DNA from 2 places in the Peribacillus sp. NPDC006672 genome. Region 1 is predicted to be linked to the other one. Evidence: riboswitches for the same ligand, from Rfam matches in the RefSeq annotation. Region 1 holds a riboswitch; the other holds the start of a gene.

What was found. A riboswitch is a leader RNA that binds a small molecule or an ion and turns the genes downstream of it on or off. The one in region 1 is predicted to bind cyclic di-GMP.
Region 2: linked by a shared signal. The riboswitch ahead of sinI (DNA-binding anti-repressor SinI) and the one ahead of ACQKKK_RS02000 (anti-repressor SinI family protein) in region 1 are both predicted to bind cyclic di-GMP.

Annotation. Positions count from the first base shown of each region.
Region 1 is NZ_JBNNOR010000001.1:404,943-410,813, forward strand. It holds gene ACQKKK_RS01995 (acyltransferase family protein) at 73-1,251, opposite strand; cyclic di-GMP riboswitch class I at 2,255-2,336, shown strand; gene ACQKKK_RS02000 (anti-repressor SinI family protein) at 2,355-2,477, shown strand; gene ACQKKK_RS02005 (hypothetical protein) at 2,734-2,871, shown strand; gene ACQKKK_RS02010 (hypothetical protein) at 3,163-3,312, shown strand; gene ACQKKK_RS02015 (VanZ family protein) at 3,309-3,794, shown strand; gene ACQKKK_RS02020 (hypothetical protein) at 4,391-4,849, shown strand; gene ACQKKK_RS02025 (LytR family transcriptional regulator) at 5,315-5,871, opposite strand, start outside.
Region 2 is NZ_JBNNOR010000003.1:205,831-211,701, reverse strand. It holds one part of gene prfB (peptide chain release factor 2) at 1-273, opposite strand, end outside; one part of gene prfB (peptide chain release factor 2) at 275-337, opposite strand; gene secA (preprotein translocase subunit SecA) at 505-3,018, opposite strand; gene ACQKKK_RS06900 (helix-turn-helix domain-containing protein) at 3,438-3,761, shown strand; gene sinI (DNA-binding anti-repressor SinI) at 3,907-4,047, opposite strand; cyclic di-GMP riboswitch class I at 4,079-4,163, opposite strand; gene hpf (ribosome hibernation-promoting factor, HPF/YfiA family) at 4,872-5,429, opposite strand; gene ACQKKK_RS06885 (flagellar protein FliT) at 5,683-5,871, opposite strand, start outside.

The DNA.
Region 1 (5,871 bases):
AAGTAAGAATACGTTTAAAACTTGAAGAGAATAATTATATTTTGCAATACGGCAGTAATAGAATGTGAGCAATTATCCTATTTTGCGCTTTAGTACTATTGGAACATTGGATATTTCTGTTCCTTGTTTGTTTCTCGTGAAATACGATCCGAGGCTCATGCATGGTTTTTCCACGAATAGATAGGCTACTGAAGAGAGTAAAAAAGAAAAGAAAAATGAAAAAACCAATATTAAACCGGTAGGCAGCTTGTTATAGAATAGGTACATGAATGAGAATAAGGATATGAGATGATACAAATATAAGCTATATGAAATTTTCCCTAGAAAAGTTAGCATTCTAGACCTTAAGAGAGTTGAAACTGTTTGCGAAGATACGCTCATGGTGATAAAGATGCAAACACCGCACGAGACCACATAGTCCCTGAAAATATAATTGTTTAAAAAATCCACTTCGCCAATAATACCTTCGTACATAAAACAGATAATCGCCCACATCAGCAATGAGGTTTTTACAGTTTTTTTCATTTTAAAGGTATAGGCAAAGAGTGTATGCCGATATTTTGCTAACATAGCTCCCATTAAAAAAAGAGTACTATAATGGAAACTTAGAATAATGCTGGTTATATCCACACTAGAACCAAATAAATATAAACACACAGTCGAAGAAAAAATTAAAACAAAAAGCCATAATAATGAATATTTGAGCTTTCTTCGTATAAATAAAAGTACCAGTACAGGGAATACAATTGAAATTCTCATTTCGTGGACAAGTGACCATATTACATTGTTATAGGCGTCTGTATTGAACTGACCAATAAACAAAAGATGTTCTATTAATAAGGAAGGAGTGTCAAGAGCTGTCCAAGATTTACTAAACCAGTCAGTGATAAAGGGTAAATCAATATGGCTTAAAAGTCTTTTCGCCAATATAGCCAAGCTTATTGCCACTAGATATGGTATATAAATTCGAAACACTCGTTTTATTAGATATGTAGAATAGCGGAATTTAGCACTAGTAACTGATAAATACAAAACAAAACCACTCAATACAAAAAATAGAATGACAGATTCATTTCCACTACTGAAAAAAAGGCGTAGAGGAGTTTCCTTGAACAAATAAATCATATAGGGACTGTTTGAGTCGTATTTATAATTTGCATAGGCAGGGTAAACCATCAAATAATGCCCGATTAACACAATGAGAGCTGCTAAACCCCTTAATGAGTCGAATTCCTCATATCTACTAGTCATATCCTCCTCCAACCATTTTTTTTATAATATAGCATTTGTTCTTAATAAAGTATATATAGTTCTATAAAACAGACAAAATTAGACAAAAAAAGTAAAAGTTAAACCATATTATCCTAACTTTCAATTATTAAATGTTTAATGGGCGTACTATTAGTATTTAATAATTAAGGAGAGTATTTGAAAGAAGGAACACATCATGGTTAAGTTAAATCGAAGTTTCAGATTATGAAAAAGGGATTTCGGACTTTTGTCCAGGAGGATAAACACTGTTCCTATCACCCTTAATTCACTTAAGGGATGGATTTTGCGGATCATCCAGCAGTTATGGATTAAAGAGGAAACATTCAAGCTGCTGATGCTAATTCGTCCTAAGAGGGATACAAATTAGATAATCAAATAGAACCAATAATGCTGATTGACATAATAATGTAAAGATGGTAAGTTCAATCTGAATATTCGTTATAAAGAACAATGTGTTCGTTAAAGGTTGGAAGTTTGAAGGATTAAAGTAATGAAAAATGTAAAATAATAAATTCTACTTTTAAATATATATACCTATCATTTATTAAAAGCAAAAGCTCAATTAATGAGTTATAGAAAGGATGAATTTTAATGCCTTTATACCAAATGAGAGAAATATGGACACCTTTAAAATTAGTTGGAGTTAAGTTTTTTAAAACAGATGAAGGAAGTATTTTTATGAAAGTTTTTAATAAACGTCGAAGAAAGTTAAATTAATGCATTTTTTTAATGGCAGTTCAGCTTGTTTATGATTGATCGGAATTTCCCAATATACCTAGTTTTAAGACAATTTCTTTGAAGGATTTTGTAGAATGATGGCAGAAATTAACGAAAATTATTAATGATTAATACTTTAGTTTTAAAGTATAATTAACATGAATATAGTATTAAAGGCTTAGAAAAAATATAATGGGGTGTCGACTTCTTAAAAAAGTAGAATTGCACGCCATGAAACTAAATGGGAAAATTAAATGTTAAATATTCTTGAGAAAAGCAAACCTATTGAAAAGTAGGGACGCAAAATTACAGGTCTAAGGCTATGCTAAGACGGCTGTGTTACCACAAATTAGGCGGGAATTTTCATGAAAGCAAACAATGAATTAGAAGAATGGGTTTATTTAATGTTGGAGGCGAAAAACTCAGGATTATCCATTGAAGATGTGCGTGACTTCATCGTAACAAATAAATCTAGAGTAAAACAGTAAATCATGGGATTAGCAATATTTACTTTAGGGAAGGCTGATATACAGTCTTCTTTTTTTGTGGATCCTCTAAGGGATAAATAGGAATTTTAAGTTCACCTAACCTTCTATAGTTTTACGAAAAATAACCTACAAAAAAATAGTGAATAATACCTAAATGTTTTCGGGTATGTGCCGATATAACTATAAAGATCAAGCAAAGGGACTTCGCGGCAGGCGATGTCAGATAGCTGCCATCAAAATAAAAGGAGATTATTTGATGACAAAAAACAAATTCATTACGTTCGAGGAAGTTTATGAAAAGAAACAAAGAAGCAAGAAGATTTTTATTGGGACTTATATTACCATTACTTTAGTATTGATTTCATTGATGACTTATTTAATGGGGCAATCATGATAGAGGGTGTCGAATGGGCTGAGGAATCGGTCCTTTTTGTTTCTTTTTCATTTGGCTTTTACACCAAATGAACTACATATATTCAACTGATGATTTTGATATTCCGTCAGTTATGAACTTTTTGTGATCATATCTTTTAATATTTCTTTAAAAATTCAGATTTTACCCTTTTGTAGATTCATTCCGCTTGCCAATCACCAATTTATATGTGATTATCAAATAAAAGAGCTATATTCCTTATTTTTGAAAAAAAGGATTAGGACAACAGTATGAAATGGTGGCTCAATTATATTGGAGTGGAAAATTCAAATGGATTTTTTTGATGTTTTAAAAGACACTTTTGCCAAAGGAGAGTCTGGGCAGGATGTTACTGTAAATGAACTTGTGGAGGAGATTAAGGAGAAATTAAGCGGGATCATGGAAGAACCTGATAGTATATGATCCGTAGATATTTCGTCCCGGGTTTGCTCGTTTTATGGGCGATGGTCATCTTCTTTTTTTCCTCGCAAACGTATGAGGAGCAAAGCATTTCCCCTTTATTAGCACAGTTCAATACGCCGTATTGGTATGATAGATTAAGCGGCATTTCATTCATGTATGGTGGTGTTGAAGTAAGTGTCCAAACAGCTGGAGTGAACGGTTTTCTGGAGTTTTTCCTTCGGAAGGGTGCCCATCTTTTTATCTTTTTTGTGTTTGGATTATTGACATATGGTGTTTGGCGCCGTTTTGTGAAGAATCCTGTTCTTTCGTTTTCAGGCGCTTTTTTATGCGTCCTTTTTTATGCGAGTGCGGACGAGCTGCATCAAAAACTAACGGGTGGACGAACTCCCTTGTGGCAGGATGTCATGCTGGACACGTTTGGCGGTTTGCTGGGAATTTTCTTTTTTCTTATCTTTTATCGATGGAGAAGTCCTAGAATCTGAAGAAATCATTTCACATAAACTTCTAACAATATGCTTTTCTTTTGGAGTGCCCGCACAGGAAAAAATGAATAAAAACAAGTATAAAAGCAGTGGATTTCGCAAGTGAAATCGCACTGCTTTTCGTGTTTTTTAGGATGAAAATCTTTTTATTCTATTGGCTGATGAATTGTTATTTACGTATAATCGAATATCCCAGATGAAAAGTCATAACAAAGTAAGTGGAGAGTTGAAAATTGCCGTCTCTTGACGGCAATGTCAACTTTTCATTCTTCCTTAGAATAATTCAAATGTAGCTACGCTCTTTTATATGTCTTTAACAATCCTGATAGGCTGCACAGCATTATTATTCTGGGCTTTATTTGGTTCTGCATTTAAGAAGATATTTGCAAAATACGATAATGTGTTTATTACTCATTTATTCTGCCATTGCAATTTTCTAAAGAAAGGCCCATTTGGAATGAATCCACATGAGCGAAAGTAACATGCCGAAGTTAGAGGGATTTCGACCGCATAAAGGGATTACAACAACATGCTTCTTTTTTATCGTTATCCCTTATATATATAAATAAATGATAACCTGTGAGGGTGATTGATGAGTGAGGAGACAAAATAAGGTTCAACTGGGAGCATTGGCGATTATTCTCCTGGCTTTAGCAGCAGGGGTTTGTATCATTTTTCTTTGGCCGAGCGGTTCAAAAAGCGTTGTGGAAGATTTTTATGAGTATGAAAGTGAAGCGGAGTTCGGGAAGTCCTGGGATTTGTTAAGTTCTGAAATGAAGCTGCGGTTTCCGAATCGGGCAGATTATGTACAAAATCGCTCCCATGTGTTTTTACAGCATATGGATGTGGAGACCTTTCAGTATGATATAGGCCGAATTAAGAAAGTGAAGAACTGGAGTCTGGATAAGGGTGGAAGGGTGCATAAAACGGCCTTTAAAATTCCAGTTACACAGGTCTTCAATTCTCGCTTTGGGGTGTTTAAATTGGAACAGGAATGCTATGTCGTAAAAGAAAAAGGCGAATGGCGTTTGTTATGGGATTATCAGTTTGAATAGATTCCTCTCCTTTTTCAGGCTCAAGTTCGTTTTAGTGAAAAGGGAGAGGCGATGCTCTCTTGTAATGATTCCAATAGATCTACTTATCATGAAACATATTTCATTCTTGAGCGATCACTGATGGCTTTCAGAATAAACATTTTGTCCTGTGTGCTCAGCATAGCCCAGCTGCCTGCTTTGATTTTCATTTAAATCGACTCCTTTTGTTTAGGATTATTTATTATGGTTGGTGAATGATGGTTGATGGAATTCCGGGTCCAAAGAATAATAGTGTCAAGTAATGATAGGGGCAAGGGGAAGATGTAATTATCAGCTCCTACTAGATTATACCGTTTTTCCATGCCCAATAAACAACAAAAATTCCAACAAATCTCTACAATTGGTGTTCGTTTTTTGTCAGATTATTGGACGGGGAAAATGAAAAAGCCGTCGGGATGCAGGCCCGGACAGCTTTTTCATTTTTTCTTATTTGATGGATAATTGTTCTTTTAATTCGGATTGAACCTTTTCTTTTTCCTCATCCGACACAATATAGTAGTAGATTCCGTCGATTTTCGTTCCGTTGCCATTTATGGATGATTCGGTAATGCTTTTGCTAGCGTCTCTGTAGTTCTTTTGGATGTCCATCATGTCATCAAACGTCAAATTCGTCTGGATATTATTACCTAGTGCGTCGAAGACATCATTGTATTTCGTCAGAGAGGAAACGCTCGCACCCTCCCTGATGACAGCCTCAATGATGGAACGTTGTCTGGACTGACGGCCAAAATCACCATTCGGATCATCATGCCTCATTCGTGAGTAGGCTAAGGCTTCTTTCCCATTAAGAGTATGCGAACCTTTCGCAAAATGAATGCCATCGGAGGTGAAGTCCAAATCGTTTTGAACAGTCACTCCGCCGACTGCGTCAACGATATCCTTAAATCCTTCCATATTGATCTTCATATAATAGTCGATCGGGATATCAAGAAAGTTTTCAACAGTATCCATGGACATCTTCGCGCCGCCAAAGGCAAACGCAT
Region 2 (5,871 bases), on a different contig from region 1:
AAAGTCATTCATCTTTTGAGAAAGAATCGTGATTTCTTCTTCCAGCTCAGCCAAAAGATCTTCATCATTCTCTTCTTTCACTAGTTCATATGTCAAATCCAGATTTTCATATGATTCATTAAGATCGGACAATTGATTGACTTGTTCTTTCAAAGCATTCGTTTCATTGATGACAGTCTGTGCTTTTTGCTGATCATTCCAAAAATCGGGATGTGTCATCTCATTTTCAAGCTGTGCGATTCGTGCCTCTTTTTCATCTAAGTCAAAGAGACCCCCTAAAGTCCGTTAATCGTTGCGCTGTCCGTTCAAGTTCATTTCTAATTTCTGCTAATTCCATTTCTCTTCACCTCATTAGTATGTTAAAAAAATCCCTGTAGAGGGATTCGCCTCATTCAAATTAACCTCTTCAAACTATATGCAAATATATTGCTTTATGCAAACTAAACATGAAAAGAGGCGGCAAGCCTTAAACTTTACCGTCTCATAATCATTATACACCTAACTTTAGCCTAAATTACCATGGCAATTCTTATATTTTTTACCGCTGCCGCATGGACATAACGCGTTCCGGCCAACGTCTTCCTTTTTACGGGCAGGGGCCTTTTTCACTTTTCCCCCGTCTTCTTCTTTCGGGTTGACCGCTTGTCCTTTTATGACTTCCTTCCGCTCTAAATTGTTGCGGATTTCAGCCTTCATGATATATTTAGCGACTTCATCTTCCATAGAAGCAATCATGGCTTCAAACATTGCGAAACCTTCTGATTGATATTCGCGAAGTGGATCAATTTGACCATAAGCACGAAGGTGGATACCTTGGCGCAACTGCTCCATTGCATCAATATGGTCCATCCACTTGCTATCGACTGCACGAAGAACGATTACTTTTTCGAATTCACGCATTTGTTCTTCAGATAACTCTTCTTCTTTTTGGTCATAGTTTTCCTTCAATTTTCCTAAAATGAATTCAACCAATTCCGATTCATCTTTTCCGTTTAAATCATCTACAGTGATTGAGCCTTCATTGAATAGGTTACCATTCAGGTAATCGACTAGACCTTGTAAATTCCAGCCTTCCTCATCGCCCATTGGTGCAAATACGGCAACATTGCGTTGGATGGATGCCGTAATCATCTTTTCGACGATTTCTCGTAGGTTCTCACTTTCCATTACATCGAAACGCTGCTTATAAATAATTTCCCGTTGTTGACGGAGAACATCATCATATTGCAGTAACTGCTTACGTGAGTCGAAGTTATTGCCTTCGACCCGTTTCTGTGCGGATTCAACGGCCCTGGTCACCATTTTACTTTGAATTGGCTGGGAATCATCCATACCAAGGCGTGCCATCATGCTTTTCATGTTATCCGAACCGAAGCGGCGCATCAATTCATCTTCCATTGATAAATAGAATTGAGTGACCCCGGGGTCTCCTTGACGGCCGGAACGACCACGCAACTGGTTATCTATACGCCTGCTTTCATGGCGCTCCGTACCGATGACAGCAAGTCCACCAAGCTCCTTGACCCCTTCACCAAGCTTGATATCCGTACCACGGCCTGCCATGTTGGTAGCGATCGTGACTGAGCCTTGATTACCTGCATTCGCAATGATTTCCGCTTCACGTTCATGGTTCTTTGCATTCAAAACATCGTGAGGGATCCCTTTTTTAGATAAATAGGCAGAAATGACTTCAGATGTTTCGATGGCAACCGTACCGACAAGCACAGGCTGACCCTTTGTATAACGCTCGGCGATGTCTTCCACAACAGCCTTGAATTTCCCATCAGTTGACGCGTATATAAGATCTGCCCGGTCATCCCTAACGATATTCCTGTTTGTCGGGATCGCAATGACATTCATATTATAGATATTGCGGAATTCCTCTTCTTCCGTTTTGGCTGTACCAGTCATACCGGAAAGTTTTTCGTACATCCTGAAATAGTTCTGGAACGTAATCGTCGCAAGAGTCATGCTTTCATTTTGAATCTCAAGGCCTTCTTTCGCTTCAATCGCCTGGTGGAGACCTTCACTGTAACGGCGGCCCTTCATCAAACGGCCAGTGAATTGGTCAACGATGACAATCTCGCCTTCTTGGACCACATAATCCACATCCAAATGCATGGAAACATGCGCCTTCAACGCCTGATTAATATGATGATTCAAAGTAACGTGACTAATATCGAATAAATTATCGATGTTAAACGCTCTTTCAGCTCTGTTCATCCCATCTTCGGTCAGCTGAACGCCTTTTGTCTTTTCATCATACGTGTAGTCCGTATCTTTTTGTAACGTTCTCACAAACGCATTGGCTTGAATATAAAGCTGGGCCGATTTTTGTGCGGAACCGGAAATGATCAAAGGCGTTCTCGCCTCATCTATCAAAATCGAATCGACTTCATCAATGACAGCAAAGTGCAGTGGGCGCTGTACCATTTGTTCTTTATATAACACCATATTGTCACGCAGGTAATCAAAACCTAGCTCATTATTCGTGCTATACGTAATGTCAGCATTGTACGCCTCTTGTTTTTCTTCTTTAGAATGACTGTTCAAATTCAATCCGACGGTCAAGCCAAGAAAATCATACAATACACCCATCTCAGTAGCATCACGGTGGGCCAGATATTCGTTGACAGTAACGACATGTACACCTTTACCAGTAAGCGCGTTTAAATAAACCGGCATGGTGGAGGTTAATGTTTTACCTTCCCCTGTTTTCATCTCGGAGATATTTCCATCATGAAGCGATGCCCCACCCATGATTTGAACACGGTAAGGATATAGGCCTAGAGCACGCTTTGCCCCTTCACGCGCAACCGCAAAAGCCTCAACTAGCAAATCATCCACTGTTTCCCCATTTTGATAACGCTCTTTAAACTCACCTGTTTTGGCACGCAGCTGTTCATCCGATAACGCAGCCGTCTTATCAGCCAGCGCTTCGACCTGATCAGCGATTTTTTCCAAACGCTTTATTTCCCGCTTATTCGGATCAAAAACTCTATTTAATATATTAAGCATTCAATAACGCTCCTCTATTATGGTAATGATCGTTCAATAACAAAATTCATATAAGTAAGAAGAAACACACCTTCTATTATTACAATCCACGCTTAATTTTACCACTTCTATCCTAGAGGTACAACTTCATGTCACTTCCTGGCCATTGACCTGAATTCAATTCTTGCGAAAAACAATGGATAAATGAAGAGTAAAACTGTTAAAATAAAAGGAAGTATAAAAAATATATTGCAAACTCCCCACTATTCCAATGCAAATGAGAATTATCCATAACCTTCCATCACTAGATCTGTGTCCTTCTCTAGCGATAACCTGTCAAGGTAATCCAGCCTTAAAGGCTCCTTGTTTTGAATGATTTAATGTGGGCTACTCAAACTTATAAGCAGAAGATAAATAGAACATGTTTCGAGGTGGTATTGATGATTGGTGAACGTGTAAAAAAACTGCGGGAAGAAAAGAAAATGTCCATGACTGAACTCGCCGATAAAGCGGGGGTGGCAAAGTCTTACTTAAGTTCGCTCGAGCGAAACTTACAAACGAATCCTTCTATTCAATTTCTTGAAAAAATCTCCGCCGTGCTTAACATTCCTGTTGATGCCCTTCTTTACGATGCACCAAATAAGGAAAACTTGGACACTGATTGGATGAAAATCGTTGAGGAGGCTATGAATTCTGGTGTATCAAAACAACAATTCAGGGAATTCATCGAGTTTAATAAATGGAGAAAAGGTAAAGAAGAATAGTAGTTTAATAGTCTACCTACATAATCCTGAAGAATACAGCTTGAATGAACTAGATTTGCTAGAATCTCATGGAAGAATAAAACCCTATAAACAGCTAATGAATTGAACCACTGTTTATAGGGATGTTTTCGATGCTTTTCAGTACTTAGCTTTCTTCGTTCTCCTCTAATGTAACCTCAAGGCTTTCCCGTTCAAATAAAGCACTAATTTCCTCTTTTTTGAAACCCAAGCTCCTTGCTTCTAAAATCAACTTTACCCATTCTTGATCTATTTCCACATTAGCCACCTCTTCTACCTCCTAAAATACCCTTTGTATTTCAGGCAGACCAGCCATCGTAGTCGCTAAACCTTAGACCTGTGCCTTTGCGCCCTCATCTTTCAATAAGTTTGCCTTTGTCGTGGTACCTCTTACCAAATACATTCTTTTAATCATATTATAACGGATATACACTCCATATATTGCTATTTTATGTCGGTAATCTATCTAAATGCAAACCTTTTATCCGACAAAATATTACAATATTGGGAAAATGCAACATTCAATTCAATCATTATCAAAGTCCTATTCTATTCGTTTTTTATAAAACGAGGATAACTGCATTCATTAACCATTCGATGGGACCTATTAATTCTCTCCACTTTAAGTGCATCCAAGGCTTTTTGCACAGTTAAGTCCTCACCGCAGATCGGGCAAAGCCACTTTCCATATTCTGCACTGCTAAAGGAAGCCCTATAGCATTTATGGCAATTCTTTCGATACAAAAAAAAACACTCCCTCTGCACCTTGATCAAATTGTTTTTTATAAAAAACTAATTGTTCTTTTTAAAGAACTGACAATTTGAGTATAGTACAAAAGATAGAGGTGTTTGAATAGGTAAAACTAACTATTTATCTCATTAAAGAACAAAAACCGTTCGTTAAAATGAATTTCGAAAGGCAAATGATACGGTCATTTTTTATACCTTTTGATTCATTTCCATCTAAACTTAGTAAAATAGTAATAAAATAATCAACAGCACTCGTCGGCTATGAATGTAATGGTAAACTACCAAAATGCTAAAAAAGCACAACCCAGAGACTGGGCTGTGCTTTTGATTTCAGATTCATCATTAACTAGGTTCAATTAATCCGTAGCGTCCATCTTTACGTCGGTACACCACGTTCGTTGTGTTAGTATCCGCATTCGTATATACGAAGAAACTGTGACCAAGCATATTCATTTGTAAAATGGCTTCTTCACTGTCCATCGGCTTCAAATCAAAGCGCTTATTGCGGACCACTTCAATATCAGTATCATCTTCGAATTCATCCATCACTTCGTCAACTTCCGTATTGAAGGCGAATGCCTCGGGAGTCGTAGATAAGTTGTTCCGGAACTTACGATTGACCTTTGTTTTATGTTTACGAATTTGGCGTTCAAGCTTATCATTGATCAAGTCAATGGCAGCATACATATCCGCATTTTCCTCTTCAGCGCGAAGAACCAAATTCTGCATAGGAATCGTCACTTCGACCTTGGATGTATTATTGTTCACTTTCAAATTCACTAACACATTTGCATCTGGTGTATTGTTAAAATATCGTTCTAACTTGCCAATTTTCTTTTCGACGTATTCTCGAATTGCTGGAGTTACCTCAATGTTTTCACCGCGTACGTTGTAATTCATAAAGTGAGTCCTCCTTAAATTAAGACTATACAGTTAGATTCTACAATACCCCTCCGGTTCCCTTTAGAAACACATCATGAAATATGTCGAAATTATGAAACAATTGTCGGAAGGTTTTGGAAAGGGTTGATGTCTGCCCTAGCTTCATTATAACAAATGCCTAGCCATAAAGAAAAAATTAAGCGCGAATTATTTACAGAAATTTTAAAAATATTTAACATAAAAACCGTTTGGAATCCAAACGGCTGGGTAATTAATTTCTTTTATCGTAGAACATGCCATCGATTGATAGACTTTCATACGGGTTCGTGTATTTATTAGATGATTCTTTTTTAACACTGAGCTGTTTGATATCGCGTTGGATTTCTACTTTTTGTTCTTCGAGAAGTTGTGAAACTTTTTCATTGAGTTCGATTAACTTCTTCCCTAATTCCTGTTCAGA